Regions from separate parts of the Paenibacillus sp. FSL H3-0302 genome, predicted to be linked through region 2. Evidence: riboswitches for the same ligand, from Rfam matches in the RefSeq annotation. Region 2 holds a riboswitch; each other region holds the start of a gene.
The links. A riboswitch is a leader RNA that binds a small molecule or an ion and turns the genes downstream of it on or off. The one in region 2 is predicted to bind cyclic di-AMP.
Positions count from the first base shown of each region.

Region 1: another riboswitch for cyclic di-AMP. It lies ahead of MHH50_RS25795 (TrkH family potassium uptake protein); the one in region 2 lies ahead of MHH50_RS00545 (C40 family peptidase).
Region 3: another riboswitch for cyclic di-AMP. It lies ahead of MHH50_RS16550 (APC family permease); the one in region 2 lies ahead of MHH50_RS00545 (C40 family peptidase).
Region 4: another riboswitch for cyclic di-AMP. It lies ahead of MHH50_RS11120 (KamA family radical SAM protein); the one in region 2 lies ahead of MHH50_RS00545 (C40 family peptidase).

Region 1 covers NZ_CP150284.1:5,803,569-5,807,784, forward strand. Annotated here, with positions in the region: gene MHH50_RS25790 (TrkA family potassium uptake protein) at 1-492, opposite strand, end outside; gene MHH50_RS25795 (TrkH family potassium uptake protein) at 506-1,864, opposite strand; cyclic di-AMP (ydaO/yuaA leader) riboswitch at 1,929-2,104, opposite strand; gene MHH50_RS25800 (CPBP family intramembrane glutamic endopeptidase) at 2,425-4,101, shown strand; gene uvrC (excinuclease ABC subunit UvrC) at 4,190-4,216, opposite strand, start outside.
Region 2 covers NZ_CP150284.1:112,829-117,044, reverse strand. Annotated here, with positions in the region: gene MHH50_RS00555 (M1 family metallopeptidase) at 1-968, shown strand, start outside; gene MHH50_RS00550 (hypothetical protein) at 980-1,810, shown strand; cyclic di-AMP (ydaO/yuaA leader) riboswitch at 2,029-2,167, shown strand; gene MHH50_RS00545 (C40 family peptidase) at 2,225-2,653, shown strand; cyclic di-AMP (ydaO/yuaA leader) riboswitch at 3,016-3,158, shown strand; gene MHH50_RS00540 (C40 family peptidase) at 3,203-3,655, shown strand; gene MHH50_RS00535 (GNAT family N-acetyltransferase) at 3,845-4,216, shown strand, end outside.
Region 3 covers NZ_CP150284.1:3,743,712-3,747,927, reverse strand. Annotated here, with positions in the region: gene MHH50_RS16560 (DsbA family protein) at 1-689, shown strand, start outside; gene MHH50_RS16555 (disulfide oxidoreductase) at 686-1,150, shown strand; cyclic di-AMP (ydaO/yuaA leader) riboswitch at 1,345-1,504, shown strand; gene MHH50_RS16550 (APC family permease) at 1,629-3,446, shown strand; gene MHH50_RS16545 (iron-hydroxamate ABC transporter substrate-binding protein) at 3,650-4,216, shown strand, end outside.
Region 4 covers NZ_CP150284.1:2,551,574-2,555,789, forward strand. Annotated here, with positions in the region: gene MHH50_RS11115 (YafY family protein) at 1-508, opposite strand, end outside; gene MHH50_RS11120 (KamA family radical SAM protein) at 642-1,811, opposite strand; cyclic di-AMP (ydaO/yuaA leader) riboswitch at 1,951-2,092, opposite strand; gene MHH50_RS11125 (AraC family transcriptional regulator) at 2,141-3,808, opposite strand; gene MHH50_RS11130 (ABC transporter substrate-binding protein) at 3,948-4,216, opposite strand, start outside.

The DNA of each region.
Region 1 (4,216 bases), 1.2 Mb from region 2:
CAAGCTTCTGCCGTTCATGCAGGACGGTACGGTCAGCTCGACAATTTTATAATCCTTGGACAGTTCAATATAATCCAGCAAATTGGGCGTCACCAGCTGATGTGCCACACGAATCCCCATATCCCGCTCCGGAAAAATAACCCGATCAACCCCCAGCCGCGACAGTGCGCGGCCATGAAGGATAGAGATTGCCTTAGCCACCACTTGCTTGACTCCAATCTCCTTCAACAAAATGGCCGCCAGAATGCTTCTCTCCATATTGTCACCAATCGCAACAATCCCACAATCAAAGTTCCGTACACCAAGCGAGCGCATAATTCCCTCATCTGTAGCATCTGCTACTACCGTATGCGTCAGCTGATCGCTCATTTCCTCCACGCGTTCTTCATGGTGGTCAATGCCGAGCACCTCGTAGCCCATTTCCATCAGCTCAAGCGCCAGGCTTGAACCGAAGCGACCTAAGCCGATTACTACAAATTGCTGTGCTTTCATTTCTAATTAACTCCTATCCAATAATTATTTTACCTTCCGGATACTTATACAGTGGTTTACCCTGTTTGGGACCGAGTGCATACGCTAAGGTTAGTGGACCTAGCCGACCTGCAAACATCGTCAGACAGAGTAGAATCTTACCGATCGCTGACAGTTCCGGAGTTAGCCCCATAGTCAGTCCTACCGTAGCAAAGGCGGAGGTCGTCTCAAACAAGATTGCCAAGAAATTACTGTCTTCAGTTGTAGAGAGTATCATCGACACAGAGGCGATTAACAACAAAGCCAGCAGCGTGATCGTTAATGCCTTGTAGATGCGCTCTTGAGCCAGCCGATAACGGAACAACACAACATCTTCCCGTCCACGCAGCATAGCAATTACAGCACCAATCATCATCGTAAAGGTTGTTGTCTTAATCCCCCCGCCCGTTGAGCCCGGAGAAGCACCAATAAACATAAGAATCACTATAAAAAATTGTGTAGCCTGCCGAAGTCCAGCAATATCTACTGTGTTCGCGCCAGCCGTACGGGGAGACACGGATTGAAAGAAGGCCGATAATATTTTACCGCCGAAATTCAGTGAACCCAGGGTACGAGTGTTAGTAAACTCAAATATAAAAATAACCAAAGCTCCGATCAGAATCAGCCCTGTGCTGGTGGACAAGACAACTTTACTATGTAGAGACAGCCTGCGGGTTACCCGAAACTCCACCAGATCTGACATTACAATAAAACCAATCCCGCCGGAGACAATCAGAAACATCACAATAATATTCACAAGCGGATCATATACATAATCAGTTAAACTGCGAAAATCCCCAAAAATATCGAACCCCGCATTATTAAACATAGACACCGCATGAAATATGCCATAATAAATCGCTTTTCCCAACGGCATATCAAAAGCCCAGCGAATAGACAGCAGCACAGCGGCACAGCCTTCTATGACAAGAGAATATATGAGGACTCTCCGGATCAGTCGCACAATTCCTTCCATAGAGCCTTGATTCATGGCTTCCTGTAGGATTAGCCTGTCCCGCAAAGATATTTTACGCTTTAACACCAGTGAAAATAGAGTGGCCATGGTCATAAAACCTAAGCCGCCGATCTGGATCAGAATCATAATTACGGTTTTCCCAAAAATGGTGAACGAAGTTCCGGTATCCAGCACAACAAGCCCTGTAACACAGGTTGCCGACGTTGAAGTAAATAATGCATCAATAAATTCCACGGAATTCCCGCTTGTGCTTGAGATGGGCAGCATAAGCAGCAAGGCCCCTATCAGAATGATCGATGCAAAACCAAGCACCAGTATCTGCGGCGGCGAGAGCTTCAGAAACTTAAATTCAGAAATCCTGCGAAACTGTGAAGCCACTTTGCTCACCTTCTTATCAAAAATTCCAACAAAAAAAGCACTGGAAAACCAATGCTGACTTGGTTCCTGCAGTAAATTAGCCTACGAGGTTAGCTGTCGGATTCGGACTGTGCAGGCTGCCCTATTCGTTCCCAGAACGAAATTCACCCCTGATGAAAGTGCCATTTATCGTGTACACTCCACTTTTCATCACTTCTTATGGTTCCCCCGTTTTCACCAGAAATTCGGCTACTATACAATTGCATACAAATTATATACGTTATTTAGTGAATTCACAAAGACACAATTAATGCTCATTCACATGAAAAAATGCGGTTTAAAGAGACTGCATCAAAAGGAGTGCCTTTTCTCATCACTTTTCCGTGTTTTCCCTGCAATTACACCGATTCTCATCATTCGTGCAGAAATGAACACGATAAAATTCATGGTATAAATTCACATGACTATTCTATACTATCTCTATTACCCATAAAAAGAACATATAATGTTTTTTGTAACCAACCAGGCACTAATACTATAATGGAACATAACATTGTCAGTACATAACAAGGAGGCGTTACATGAATCCCGTCGGCCAGCCCTTACAGCAACGTGCCCTCTCCAAGAGGCTCATCATCTCGGGCATTATCGGTCTTATTCTATTTATTATGTTTCAGATTTCCCCTTCACTGCTTAGTAGCCCTACAGGTGAAGATACCACCGTCATTAGCAAGGCAGAAGCCCGTGACCAAGCCATATTATTCGCAGAACAAAAGCTCAAATACACCGAAGCACCAAACGATCAATGGAATGTACTTTACCAGACGGACTCTTCCTTTTATGGTTATATGTCTCGCGAGAAGCTTGTGGAGGACTACACCAAGAAAAAATTGGATCAAAACTATCCTTTTGATGTCTTTCGGGCAACGCTTACTCCTTCAGCGGAGCAAGAGCCGCAAATCATCGTTGACCTCAATATGTATACCGGTAAGATTGTCGCTTTCTCAAAGGCTGCAAAAGTTACCTCCGAAGAGGGGTCAGGCATCGCTTCCGTTGGTGCAAAAGAGGACAAGGGAGCTGACCTCACTCTAGCGCAGAAGGAGAATCTTGCTCGTCCTTGGCTTCAGGAATGGGAAGTAAATCCTGCCAAGCTACAAATTGAATCGAATACAGGAAGCCATGGGCTAGTGTATACGGATAGTACTGTTCAGGTCGGCGAATCCTTATTGCACTATTATTTTGATTTCAGTGGAGAGCAGGTATCCAGCTTTAATGCCGGATTCACTGCACCGGCTTGGCATACCTCCTACGTACAAGGACAGACCTCTTTAGCGGAAAAGCTAACATTATTCGGTTACGGTATACCCACACTGATTTTAGGAATTCTGGCACTCGTCTACAGTATTCTTAGAAGAGAGCATACTTCCTTTAAACGTGGAGTATTCCTAAGCTCAGCCTATTTTGTAATCATGATGATCAGCACCTATAATATGCTGCCTGAATCAACGGGCGAAGGGCTAGAAGCACAGATTACCTCTGTCATTATGTTTATCATTTATGCTTTGTACAGCCTGCTGATGTCCTCCTTGCTCTACTTTTCTTTAGTGGGCGGCAATGGCTTATGGCGAAAAGAGGAAGGCATGAACCCTTGGCCCCGCGCCAAAGAGCCCGGCTATGGACAATATGTGTTGGACAGTATCCGGGCTGGATACATCTGGGCTTTCGTTCTGCTAGGGGTGCAGACGGTTATGTTCATCATATTATCGTTTACCTTGCACAATTGGTCTACTACAGACGCCACCCAATCTCCTTATAACATGAGATATGCTTGGCTTCTGCCTATCGTCGCATGGCTCGCTGGTTTATCTGAGGAAGCCATTTATCGCTTTTTCGGAATTCCTATGCTGAAAAAGGTGTTCCGGAACACTTTTATCGCTTGCTTGATCACCACGCTGGTTTGGGCGTTTGGCCATACGTTATATCCGATCTATCCCATCAGCTCCCGTCCCATTGAGCTGACTGTAATCGGGCTGCTGTTCAGCTATATTTTCCTTCGTTACGGGTTTATTGCTGTCATGTTCAGCCACGTCGTGTTTGACAGCATCCTGATGGGCGCTACGCTGATCTTTATGAAGGAGAGCGTAAATGTAGGCGCGGGTATCTTCGCGATTATTATGCCGTTCATAGTCGCTTACATCGTCTATCGATTTAATCCACCACAGAAGCCTAAGCCGGTGGAGCCTTCTTCTTTGATTTAAACTAATGTGAAGACGTAATGAAATTAAAAAAGGGCATCAAAGCCGCTTTAGTCGCTGCTTTGATACCCTTTTTCTTTTGTCACCATTGCTATGAGGTTGGCTCTTCATCCTTGAG
Region 2 (4,216 bases):
CCAAGGCTGCCCTGACCTACTTCAGCAAATGGTATGGCCCTTATCCCTACTCTACGCTGTCTATTATCGTCCCACCTAAGGAGGGAAACGGCGCGGGAGGAATGGAATATCCTACCCTTATTACAGCCTTTGGGGCCGCGGATTCTTCTCCAGATACCTCACTTGAAAGAACCGTCATTCATGAGATCGGCCATCAATACTTCTACGGTATGGTAGCCAGCAATGAATTCGAGGAGGCCTGGCTGGATGAAAGCTTTACTTCCTATGCCGAAGACAGACTTATGGAACAAGAATACGGTATCAAGTCTAATTTGCCTTTACAGGCCAGCCTGGTAACTATACCTGAGCCGTTAAATCTGGAAACGTGGAAATATGCAGGGGCGGATTCCTATAGCCGAAATGTTTATATCCGCGGCAAGCTTGTACTTAAAGATATCGAACGCCAGGTAGGTACCAAAGCAATGAACAACATCATGTCCTCCTACGCTCGTAAGTTCCGTTTCCAGCATCCCGCTACGTCAGATTTTCAGAAAGTCGTTGAGAAGGTAACCAAAAAATCATGGCAGGCCTATTTCGATGATTACATTTATGGTGATGGTGCGCCTGACTTCTCAGTAGATACGATTACTTTTAAAAAAAATAACAACGGCGATGCTCAAAGCTACGAATCATTAGTGAAGATTTCAAATAAAGGGAGCCATTACGTTGATGTTCCCGTGAAATTCACATTCGCCGACAGCTCTTCGGTGCAGCGGGTCTGGAACGGTGAAGGAGCAGAGACTACGTTTCAATTGTTAAGCGATAAGCCTCTTCTCTCTGCTGAGATTGACCCTGAGCATTCCATCTTATTGGAGAGCAAACATTTAAACAACTTTAGGCTGGCGGAAATAGAGCCCAAGACGCTCTCTCGCTGGACGTTAAGTGTAACTAAACTACTTGAAACCGTGCTCGGAACTCTTGTCTGGTGAGGTGAATGATTGTGAGAACATCGATAACCCGCGGCTGGCAAAGCATGAAGGAGCAATTTTATATTTTAATTCTGCTCTTCATCTACCGACTGCTCTGGGGCTACTTTATGTATGGTTTCATCCGATCTGCTATTATTCCAATTCTACTGCGCTATCCAGATAAAGACGCCGGCGGCAGCGGTATGGGCAGACTGTTGTATTATATCGAGGGACAGTTCAGCTTGAATACTGACCCTACGATACGCACTTGGTTATGGATGCTTCTAGGACTTGTTGTCTTGCGACTTCTGCTTTCTCCTTTCATAAGGGCAGGATTGCTGCATGAGCTGCACCAGGAGCGAAAGGGCGAGCGCGGGCTGTTCTTTTTCCCCGGCATGAAGATCTATGGACTACCTGTCTTAGTCTTTAGCCTAATCGAATGGGTGCTGACCCTGCTGCCGCTTTACTGGCTTGCTCCAAAAATGTACGGGCTGTTCTTATCCTCTTTGTTTAACTACACTTTGTTACTTCATTTAGTACCATACGTATTGGCATGGCTTATATATATTTTTATCGTGCGCCTGTTTCTTCTATATATGCAGTTTGGTTACACCGGCGGTACAGGAATGTTCTCCTCACTGTTCATCTGCTTGCGGTCACTGATTCCTGCTATAGGTGTTTCCATTGTACTTGGTGCGGGAGGCTTGCTCTTACTGCTAGTGTGCGGACTGACGGGTCTGTTCTGTCCCGGCCTGCCGGCACTTATAATACGGCAAATCTCACCACTACCTTCTACGCTCTTAAAAATGTGGGGAATCTCTGCACAATATCATCTATGGTGTAGCAAAGCATTTCCACAATAAATTAACCTTATTTGACATAATAAAAAGGTCCCAATTCCTGTATTCAGGAGCTGGGACTTTTTCTCATTACGGATAACTTAAGAGTATTTGCAAAATCATAAAAGCTCTGTTACAATAAGTCCTGTGCTATTAGTAACAATTTTGTAATCAATTGAAACGATTCCTACATAACTAAATGTATTTATCGTAAGTGTAACTGTCGAAACGTCATTCTCTTGGTGCTTAACACGCCTAATTCCTTTGCACCGGGAAGTGGGGGAACCATATTTTGGGTGAATTGATCTCGCTTTACAGGGATCATAGGGAATCTTCTACCGAACCCTTAAGCTAACCTCGCAGGCCTTGGAAGGAGTACATCTTTTGAAAAGACATAATTTAAGAAAAAAATGCGTCGCTGCGGCGCTAGGACTTGTAATGGCATTATCTATTGGTGGAGGAAGCGCCTTTGCCGACTCTAAGATGGACACTGTAATCTCAAAGACTATTGGAGTTGCCTATAAAACCGGAGGTACAAGCACTGCCGGATTTGATTGCTCTGGATTTACAAAATATGTATTCAAGAATGTGGGTCTTACTTTACCTCGTACATCAAAAGCTCAATATAGCGTTGGAACTGCTGTATCCAAAAGCAATCTGCGTTCTGGTGATCTAGTGTTCTTTAACACACTTGGCAATGGAGTATCCCATGTCGGCATTTATGTTGGAAACGGAAAATTCGCACAATCGTCCTCTTCGCGTGGAGTGACCATCACTTCACTCAGTCAGGCCTACTGGGCCAATCGTTATGTTGGCGCTAAAAGAGTAATGAGTACTTCAGCTTATCAAGCTGTAGCCTTCGATTGAAACCTTCCTCACAACTATAACCTCATAATTACAACTATATGAACCTGAATCTGATTATTCCCGTAATCAAATTCGGGTTTTTCTTTTTTCCATAATATATTTTTACACTAATAGAGCCCAATTGAAACACGTTTATTTGATAAAAATTGCAATTATATTAAAAATTAGGTCATTATTAACGCTTACATATGCCTTTCTACCGTAAAAATGCCAATTTTTCTGCATTAATATGTTAAAAACGATTGCCAAGCGGCTTTCTGTTTGTTACAATTAGCGCAGTGAGATTTTAGTAACATTTTTGTAATCATTAAGTTGTTATTTACAAAGGTTTTGTCATGTATTGATTACAAGCTAATCCTAATCAACAGTATGAGCCGAGTTTCCTAACTATTAGGAAAACGGGGGAACCAACTTTGGGTGAATTGACCTCCATTATATAGAGGGGTCATAGGGGACCTTCAACCGAACCCTTAAGCTAACCTCGTAGGCATTTGGAAGGGGTATACACTTTTGAAGAAGAAGTTAGCAGCAGCAGTACTAAGCTTTTCCATCATCCTCACCATCGGAGCAGGAAGCGCTTTCGCAGATTCCAAAATGGATAAAGTGATTGACAAGGCCATCGGTACTAAATACGTATCCGGCGGTATATCCACTAACGGATTTGATTGCTCCGGATTTACAATGTATGTGTTTGATAAGATTGGCATTAACCTTCCACACCAATCAGGTTCCCAATATCAAATGGGCACAGCAATCTCCCGTGATGATATAAGAGCCGGAGATCTTGTATTCTTCAATACAAGTGGCAAAGGTGTCTCCCATGTCGGCATTTATGTCGGTGAAGGTAAGTTCGCACACGCTTCTACCTCACGCGGTGTTACGATTAGCTCTCTGAGTGATAGCTACTACGTGAAACGCTACGTTGGTGCTAAGCGCATTATGAGCACAGACGCTTACCAATCGGTTGCTGCTGAATCGGAAGACAATGATGATGTTCAATAAGTAACGTACATAGGCTCTTTTCCAAGGTAACTCTTGGAGGAGAGCTTGTTTTTTTGTCTTATTACTTATTTACCCCTCTCATAATTTGTAAAACATTCCTCTCATATAAAGTTTCTGAGTCGAACCTCCCCCATTTTGTATATAATTAGTAATATAGCAATGTCCTCGTGAAAGGAGATCGTTGACTTTATGATAAATCCCTCGGTAACTTTTCATGTTGTTCCTATGGAGGCAATTCACGGAGAAGCTATTTGTAAGTGGAGCTATACGCCCCCATATAATATTTATGGCTGGATGCCGTGGGAGCAGATGCAGGCTCTTGGCATCGAGTTTGGCGATCCGCAGCTCCGGGAGGAACAATATATCTCCATATTAAATGAACAAGAGGTTTTGTGCGGATTCGCACAGTTGTTCCCGATGGAAGGAGTCGTCCGTTTAGGAGTTGGGATGCGCCCCGATCTATGCGGCCATGGTTTAGGCAAACTATTCGTAGATGCCATCGTCCAGACAGCCTTGAGTCGTTATCCTGATCGAGAGATAGATCTAGAAGTCCTGACCTGG
Region 3 (4,216 bases), 3.3 Mb from region 2:
AACAGGAGCAACAGAAGCAGAAAACGAGAATTTTAGTTATTAGTTCAATAGCTGTAGTAGTTATCATTTTTGTTGGATTGTTTATGTTAGCTTCGAAAGATGCAGCAAAGAATGTCTCTACAGGAGAACCGGTAGAATTCAATTACAGTGAGCTACCTAGGATTGGTAATGAGGATGCACCTGTTAAGCTTGTTGAATTTGGTGATTTCAAATGTCCAGCTTGTTCCCAATTTGCTGGCTCCATGAAACCGAAAATTGTTCAAGATTTTGTCAACGAGGGAAAAGCAGCTCTTTACTTTGTAAATATGGCTTTTGTTGGTCCTGACTCTGAGACAGCTTCACTAGCTGCATTGTCTGTATACCATCAGAATAAGGATGAATTCTGGAAGTTCTATGATGCTGTGTATGCGCAGCAAGGGGATGAGAGCGTGGAATGGGCCACTGAGGATTTCTTGGTAAGCCTTGCTGAAAAAGAGAAATTAGCGATCGATTATGATCTGTTGCGTAAAGACATCCAAGAGAAAACTTATGCAGATGAGCTGAAGAAAGACATTCAGTTGGCAACTGACGCAGGCGTGACAACTACGCCTTCGCTCTACATTAATGGAGTGAAAACGGCTGAACCTTTCGATATTGAAGCGATTACATCTGAAATTAACACCGCCGCAAAAGCAGTGGAGGCAAAGTGACAAAATTCCTATCTTTTTGCAAGCGTAACTGCCTCTATCTGGCCTGGTTCGTCTCTTTGGTTGCTGTAGCTGGTAGCTTGTATTTAAGTGAAGTCTTGAAGTATGAACCTTGTAAGCTTTGCTGGTTTCAGCGGATTTTTATGTATCCGCAGTTATTTTTATTGGGAATTGCCACTTTCCGTGGAGATAAGCGCATCATTCCTTATGTGCTTCCATTAAGTTTGATTGGTGGCAGTATCTCAATCTATCATTATGCGGAACAGAAGATTCCAGCGTTAAGTAAAGTTCTACCTTGTACAGTTGGTGTTCCTTGTAATAAAGATTACTTGAACTACTTCGGATTTATAACGATTCCTTTGTTAGCTTTAATAGCGTTTGCTCTAATAAGTCTCCTTCTTTGGTATGGACGTAGGGAAGAAGAAGTGATTGAAGTAGATGCTGAGGAGAGCTTAGGATTTTAGTTTTTACTTTGGAAGGTACAAAAAAGCTGAAAAGGTATTAAAATCACGGGCTAGAGGGATAATTGAAGATAATGAAAGAGAGCATCCAATAAGACGCTATATTTGAGCTTATTGGATGTTTTTTCATTCTTTTTTCATTTTTTTCAACGCTTTACTGTAGGCACTTTGTAGACTAATATTAGACCTTGTGAGAAGTTGAATATGCGCTGAATTTTCTTAGGAAAAACGGGGGAACCAAACTTGGCATTCATGCCAATGGGGTGAATCGGAACCGGGTCGAACAGACCTCTACCGTAGGGCTATAACCACAGCCCGAATCCGCCAGCTAACCTCGTAAGCAAGGTGGGAAAATGACCATGCATAAGCATGCGGATCATTTCCGTATGCTTATTTTTGTGTCTGCATTTATGAAATCCACCGATGAAAACAGCGCACGGAAATTCCGTTTCAGCTCCCAAAGAAAGGAACTGTATCCACCATGGTAAGCAAGGTAAAACGACTATTGATCGGACGTCCGATGAAGTCGAATGAACTCGATCATGAAAAGTTATCCAAGGTTAAAGCACTGGCTGTTCTGTCTTCTGATGCGCTCTCGTCTGTAGCCTACGGAACGGAACAAATTCTGATTGTACTAGTGGCTGCCGGGTTTACTGCCATCTGGTATTCCCTGCCAATTGCATTAGCCGTATTGGGCCTGCTGGCCATCCTGATTTTATCCTATCGGCAGACGATTTTTGCTTATCCGCAAGGAGGCGGAGCTTATATCGTAGCCAAGAGTAATCTTGGTATTCCGACAGGGCTGCTCGCTGGGGGTTCATTATTGGTGGATTACATTCTTACCGTAGCGGTTAGTGCCTCGGCAGGGACGGATGCGATCACATCGGCTTTTCCAAGTCTTCATAATCATACTGTTCTCATCGCTGTATCTGTTATCGTTTTATTAACAATCATTAATCTTCGCGGAGTGACTGAATCGGCTTCATTTATCGCAATTCCAGTGTATTTGTTTGTGGTTTCGATTGTTGTTCTGATTATCTCCGGTATCGTTAAATATGCAATGGGTGGCGCGCATGCGAATGTTCCTGAAATAGGCAGCGCCGTATCTAATGTAAGTTTGTTTCTACTATTAAAAGCGTTTAGCTCTGGTTGTTCAGCCCTAACGGGGGTTGAGGCCGTATCTAATGCGATCCCAAACTTTAAAGCACCCGCTGAGAAGAATGCAGCCAAGACGCTAATGATCATGGGACTTATCCTTGGCTTTATGTTTACCGGAATCACTGTGCTGGCGTATTGGTATGGGATTGTGCCAGATGAAAAGGCTACGGTTGTCTCTCAGATCGCTGAATCGACCTTTGGCCGTGGCGGATTGTACTTTTTCATTCAAGGGATTACAGCAGTGATTTTGTTCTTGGCAGCTAATACAGCATATTCAGCGTTTCCGCTGCTTGCCTTTATGTTTGCAAAAGATAAATATCTGCCACATGCATTTATGGTCCGTGGTGACCGCCTTGGCTTCTCAAACGGCATTATTTTTCTAGGAGTTATGTCTATCATACTTGTGACTGCATTCCATGGGAATACGGAAGGTTTGATTCCACTATATGCGGTAGGCGTGTTCATTCCTTTTACCTTATCCCAACTGGGGATGATGGTGCATTGGATCAAAACAAGACCCGCTGGATGGGTGAAAAGATTTGTAGTAAATACCATCGGTATGCTGACTACATTGACGATTACGCTTATATTTATCATTACTAAATTCTCGAGCGTATGGATGGCATTCATTTTCTTACCTGCTGTAATGTTCGTGTTCCACCGTATTCATAAGCACTATTTGAACACTGCGGATCAACTGCGTATATGTCCGGCTACGGATAAACCTGTAATTAAAGGAAGTACTGTAGTTGTTCCTGTAGCAGGGGTTACACGTGCTGTATTACATTCCATCAGCTATGCGAAGTCTCTAACAGATAATGTTGTTGCTGTGTATGTAGGCTTTGATGAAGAAGACATTCATAAGATGGAGCAACGGTGGGAGGAATGGAATCCAGGTGTACGCCTGATTGTACTTCGTTCCAGATATCGTAGTATCATTCGTCCGTTAGTGAAGTTTATCGATACGGTAGAGTGGAAGACCGCTGCGACGGATCACATCACGATTCTGATTCCACAGTTTATTACCAAACATTGGTGGCAAGCCGTGCTTCATAATCAGACCAGCTTTTTAATCCGCTCGTATCTAATGAATCAAAAGGACGTTGTAGTAGCGACTGTCCCGTATCATTTAAATAAATAAGTAGAAGATTAAAGATGAGGTTATATCCGGAACGTTCGGAATATAACCTCTTTTGTATTTTATATGAAGGAAATTGTTGCAAATCCACAGAATTTGAAATTTATATGTTGACACAGAGAATGAGAATCAATATCATTTAAAAGTGAAGCAGAGGTAAAGGTCACCTTTGAATATCAAAGCAGTTACATATAGGAGGGTTTTTAATGTTTTGGCTTAACAGAAAAAGATCAGGAAGCATGAAAGTGACGATGAGCGGACTAATAGTGATGACGCTAATACTTTCCGCTTGTGGTAATAATAATGCTGAAAGCTCATCAAATGCAGGAACAGCGCCTACAACAGCGCCTACAGCAGAATCTACAGAGGCACCTGCTGCACCTAAGACGTTAACAGATGCAATGGGTCATAAAGTAACGATTCCGGCTAATCCACAGCGCGTTCTGGGTTCATATTTGGAAGACTCTTTGGTAACTCTGGGTGTAACTCCAGTAGCTCAATGGTCAGTTACAAATGGCGTTCAGGATTATCTGGCCACTGAATTGAAGGATGTTCCTACAATTAGTTACGACCTTCCGTTAGAGGCTGTAACCAGCTTTGCTCCGGATCTTATTATCATCCCATCGGAGTCTTCTGTTCAGAACGGGATTTACGATCAGTTGAATAAGATTGCACCCACTTATGTAATTGGGGATGAACTAAATCAAGATTGGCGCAAATCGTTGCTCAAGATGGGTGAGATTTTGAACAAAACCCCTGAAGCAGAAAAAGCC
Region 4 (4,216 bases), 2.4 Mb from region 2:
AGTTGCTATATTTAAAATGAAGCTTTACTGGTTCCATTTCACGGGTTGTATGTTCATTTTTTACACTGATGTAATCAAAACGGACAACATTTCGTTCCGCTATAGCCGCACGTAAAAGAGGAAGTGCGTCAGGATCCGTACGCCGGGTTTCAAGATCCACCGCGAGACTAGAGGTCTGTGGCTCCGTTCCAATCGTTTGCAGCCGTTCAATGGTTCCTTGCGTATGTTCATCTTCAAACACGGAAGAAAGACTGTTCAGTACAGTAATCAGAGAAGTGATATCATACGAACGGAGCAGGCTTTTATCCATTTTATATCCGTCCATGATGCCATATCCACCTTTAGTACCCTGATACGATACGACCGGGATGCCAGCGGCACAAATCACATCGATATCTCTATAGATTGTTCGCTGGGAAACCTGAAACTCTTCAGCCAGCTTGGAGGCAGATAAAACTTCGTGGTTCAATAGCTTGTAGATCATAGAAATCAATCGTTCCAATTTCATGTGTGCATTCCCACCCATTAGTCCATTTCGTGTTACAGCGTGATTATATCATAGATTTTTTCGGGCTAATTTTGGGAGGGAGGAGTTTTGTTGTTGGTGATGAAGAAATATCCTATGACAGAGTCGATTAAATCTATTTACAGATTAAATCCGCAGGCTCGCCTGATAAATCATTAACAGAAATAATAGCATCGTTTTTTTTCACAGGTGGGGTCCAATATTGCTCATTCCCAGGCAGGTCATCGAACCATTCGGCGTCCTTTGGACAATCTAGAATCATAAATTTTCCGTATTCCTGATCTCTGGATTGATGGTATTTGAGATAGGCTTTTCCGTTATCAATGGCGAGAATTTCTATTTTTCCTGAGGTGTGGCTCATGGATAAGCGTACTCTTTTGCCAAGTCCTGAGGTTCTGGCTTTGGCTTCTTCTACAATTTGATAGACTTGCTCGAGCGGTAATACGAAATCCCGGTTTCCGGCTACGGGCCGGTTCACAAAGAAGTAGTAGGGTGTAACGCCAGCCCATGAAAGCCGGTCCAGTAGTTCCCCTAAAATAACGGGATCATCGTTGATGCCTTTGAGGATGGGGGTCTGATTTACGACAATTGCCCCTGCGTTGTGGAGAGCTTTAAATGCTTTTTTGGCTTCAGGTGTGATTTCACGAGGATGATTGATGTGCGCCATAACATAGATTCGTTTGTCTTCGGTAGAGTAAGTACGAATCAGCTCCAGCAGTTCTTCGTCTTCAGAGATCCGCATCGGATTAAATACGGGAATTTTGGAACCCAGTCTAATGATCTTAACATGCTCAATGCTTCTTAGATTTTCAATAATGGATCTTAGCTTCGGTGTGGAGAGAATTAAACTGTCCCCGCCCGTAAGAAGTACGTTGTTAATCTCCGGATTATTTGCGATATACTCCAAGCCTGGAGAGACATCAGCCATCGCCTCTTTCACGTCATTTCGGAACAGACGCTTACGGAAACAGTAGCGGCAATAAGCCCCGCAGACCTCGGATACAATCAGTAGTGCAGTTGTTCTATACTTGTGCTGACAACCAGGTACCACATAATTCGTGTCCTCATCGGAGGCGTCCCAGCGCCCATACTCCAGCAGTTCACCTTCGTTAGGAATAACCAGCTTACGGATGGGATCATTTGGATCATCCCAGTTAATCAAAGACAGATAGTAGTCATTTACACGAAAAACAAATTTGTCCGTAATTTCTTTCAGATTCTCTTTTTCCAGCTCAGACAACATAGCTATTTTGTTAATATCCGTGAAGTACTTTACCTTTTGCACGTACATCTCTCCTTTGTCTCGTAGTGTGAGAAATGAGGGAGCCTTAGTGTCAAAGGCCAATCTACTGCCAGCAGGGTCCAAAAAAGCACAAAAAGAGACCCTTAGCAAGGGTCTCTGGTTATGTAAATAACATGAAAAGCAGACCCATCCACTGCTGACGAGGTTAGCTGACGGACTCGGGTAAGATGGTACCCTACATTCTAATGCTCAATGATTCGCCCCAATTAACTGGTTCCCCCGCTTTTCAACTGTAAAAGTTGGAAATTAAGCGTAGATAAAGTATACCCTATCAAGTTTTGAAAAGTCAAAAGAGAATCCTAGATTCACTTTCAATTGCTAGCGCTACTTCCGCCGAGTAGTTTAGGCAACAGCGTTAGCAGCTTCTCCCGGGTTAACGCATCACTAGAGTTCCATTTGCTTCCGTCGAGCAGATAAACATGTCCCTGACGTACTGCCGGGAGATTGTTCCAAAGTGAACTGTCTAGTAATCGTTCCATCGCAGCTCGCGAGTCTTTGCGTTCCGGAATGAACATGAAGATATGATCTCCGGCGTAGGCAGGCAGTCGTGTTGGATCAACTTCGGCGAACCCTAACTCTTCGTCCAATATGGCCTGGATCTCTTCAGTCGGTTGTAATCCACATGGGGCATAAAGCGCAGTGGAGAATCCGGACATTCCCATAGCATACAGATGATCTCCATGATCATAGACCAAAGCAGAGGCGGTTTCTCCAACTTGGAGGGTTGTCGTGTAAAGCTGCTGCCACATGGCAGCGTTTTTGATTGTGAATGACTCCAGCCATGCTTCGGCTTCGCGCTGTTTACCTAGCCAACTGCCTAGTGTCCGCATTCGTTTGTCGAGAGATGCAAATGAATCAAAGGTGAGTGTCGGAGCGATACCAGAAACTGCTCTGTAGGCTCTTTCATCACTATTTGCCAAAATGATCAAATCTGGGTTTAGGGAAGCGGTCAACTGCGGGTCCAGTGGAAACCCGACGTTGGCGAGCTTCTTAAGCCGATGTTTATAGACGCTGTTCCGGGCGAACGCTTCATCTCCACCGATAGGCTTTACGCCTAACGCGAGAAGGTCGCCAAGTGTTTCGCCATGATAGACAATACGTTTCGCTCGCTCTGGAATCTCCACCTCATGACCCGTCCAATCCTTGACGGTAAGCTTACGACCTTTCTGATGTGCATATTGTCCGGGTGTAACTCCGGTTTTTTGCCGAAAGCGGCGGCTGAAATAGTATTCGTCCGAGAAGCCGACCAGTCTGGCGATTTCCCGCAGTGGTTCAGTCGATTCCTGCAGGAATCGTTTGGAATGATTAATGCGCAGATCCGTCAGGTATTCAAGCGGCTTTTTACCCGTAAGCTGCTGAAAGATCGGTGTATATTGCCAGATTGATATTCCCGCCAGTTCAGCTAACTGCTTCACGGTGATACTCTCTGTATAATGCTCCTGAATGAATGTTATGGTCTTTTCTACGGATTCCGTAGGACTTGGCAGGTGTTTGGAAGGGTAATTATGCTCAAAAAGTAGCAGCAGCAATTCTTGGAATTTTAATTGTCGCTTGAATTGTTGTACATCATCGGTGTTATTCCTGTTCATGAGCAGGTCTTCGACTAGTCGGATTACCTTGGTGAACGGGTGCACAATTAACTCCCGTCTGCCGGAAAGCAGCTCTCCAGAATATCGTTTAGGATGCTCGGTTGTATAAATTGCTGTAAAGGTGATGAGGTAATAATACAACGTCAGCTCCTGGTTGTCCGTACTATAGGAGATTCCAGGAGATAGTAGATAACATTTATCCGTACTTAGTATCACGCTTTGATCATCGAGGTTCAATTGTCCGTTCCCTCCAGTAAATATGAGAAGGGTATAGTCCTGGGTTGTACGCGTTATAGAGCTTGAATCGGCAGCTTGAATCATCAGTTCGGCCTCGTTTAGCTGAAATAGCAGAGAGTGGAGTGGGGGGCAGGACGATGATGTATGCAGCATGGGTTCAGCCTCCGTTCATTTGGTGAGAATGATTATCAATGAATTCATTGTATATAAAAAAAAGAAGCATATCAACAGCTGTTGACATGCTTCTTGCAGTTTTTTATCAGCCTTGAGTTAAACTCTTCATCACAGAAGGTTATTTCATATTCAATAGCTGTGGAATTTCCCCAAGCAGCCATTCTCTTGTTGTCGCATCACTTGAAGTCTTCATGATGTCTTGTGTATAGACATATCCGTTCTTGACGGCAGGAAGGCTCTTCCAGATAGGGCTCTTTAATAGATTCTCTGTGGATTGTTTTGCTTCTTCTGCCACTGGAGTCAAGAGGAATATCCGGTCTCCGGCATATTCTTTCAGGACTTCCATGGATACTTCCTGGAACCCTTTACCTTCATCAAGGATTTTCT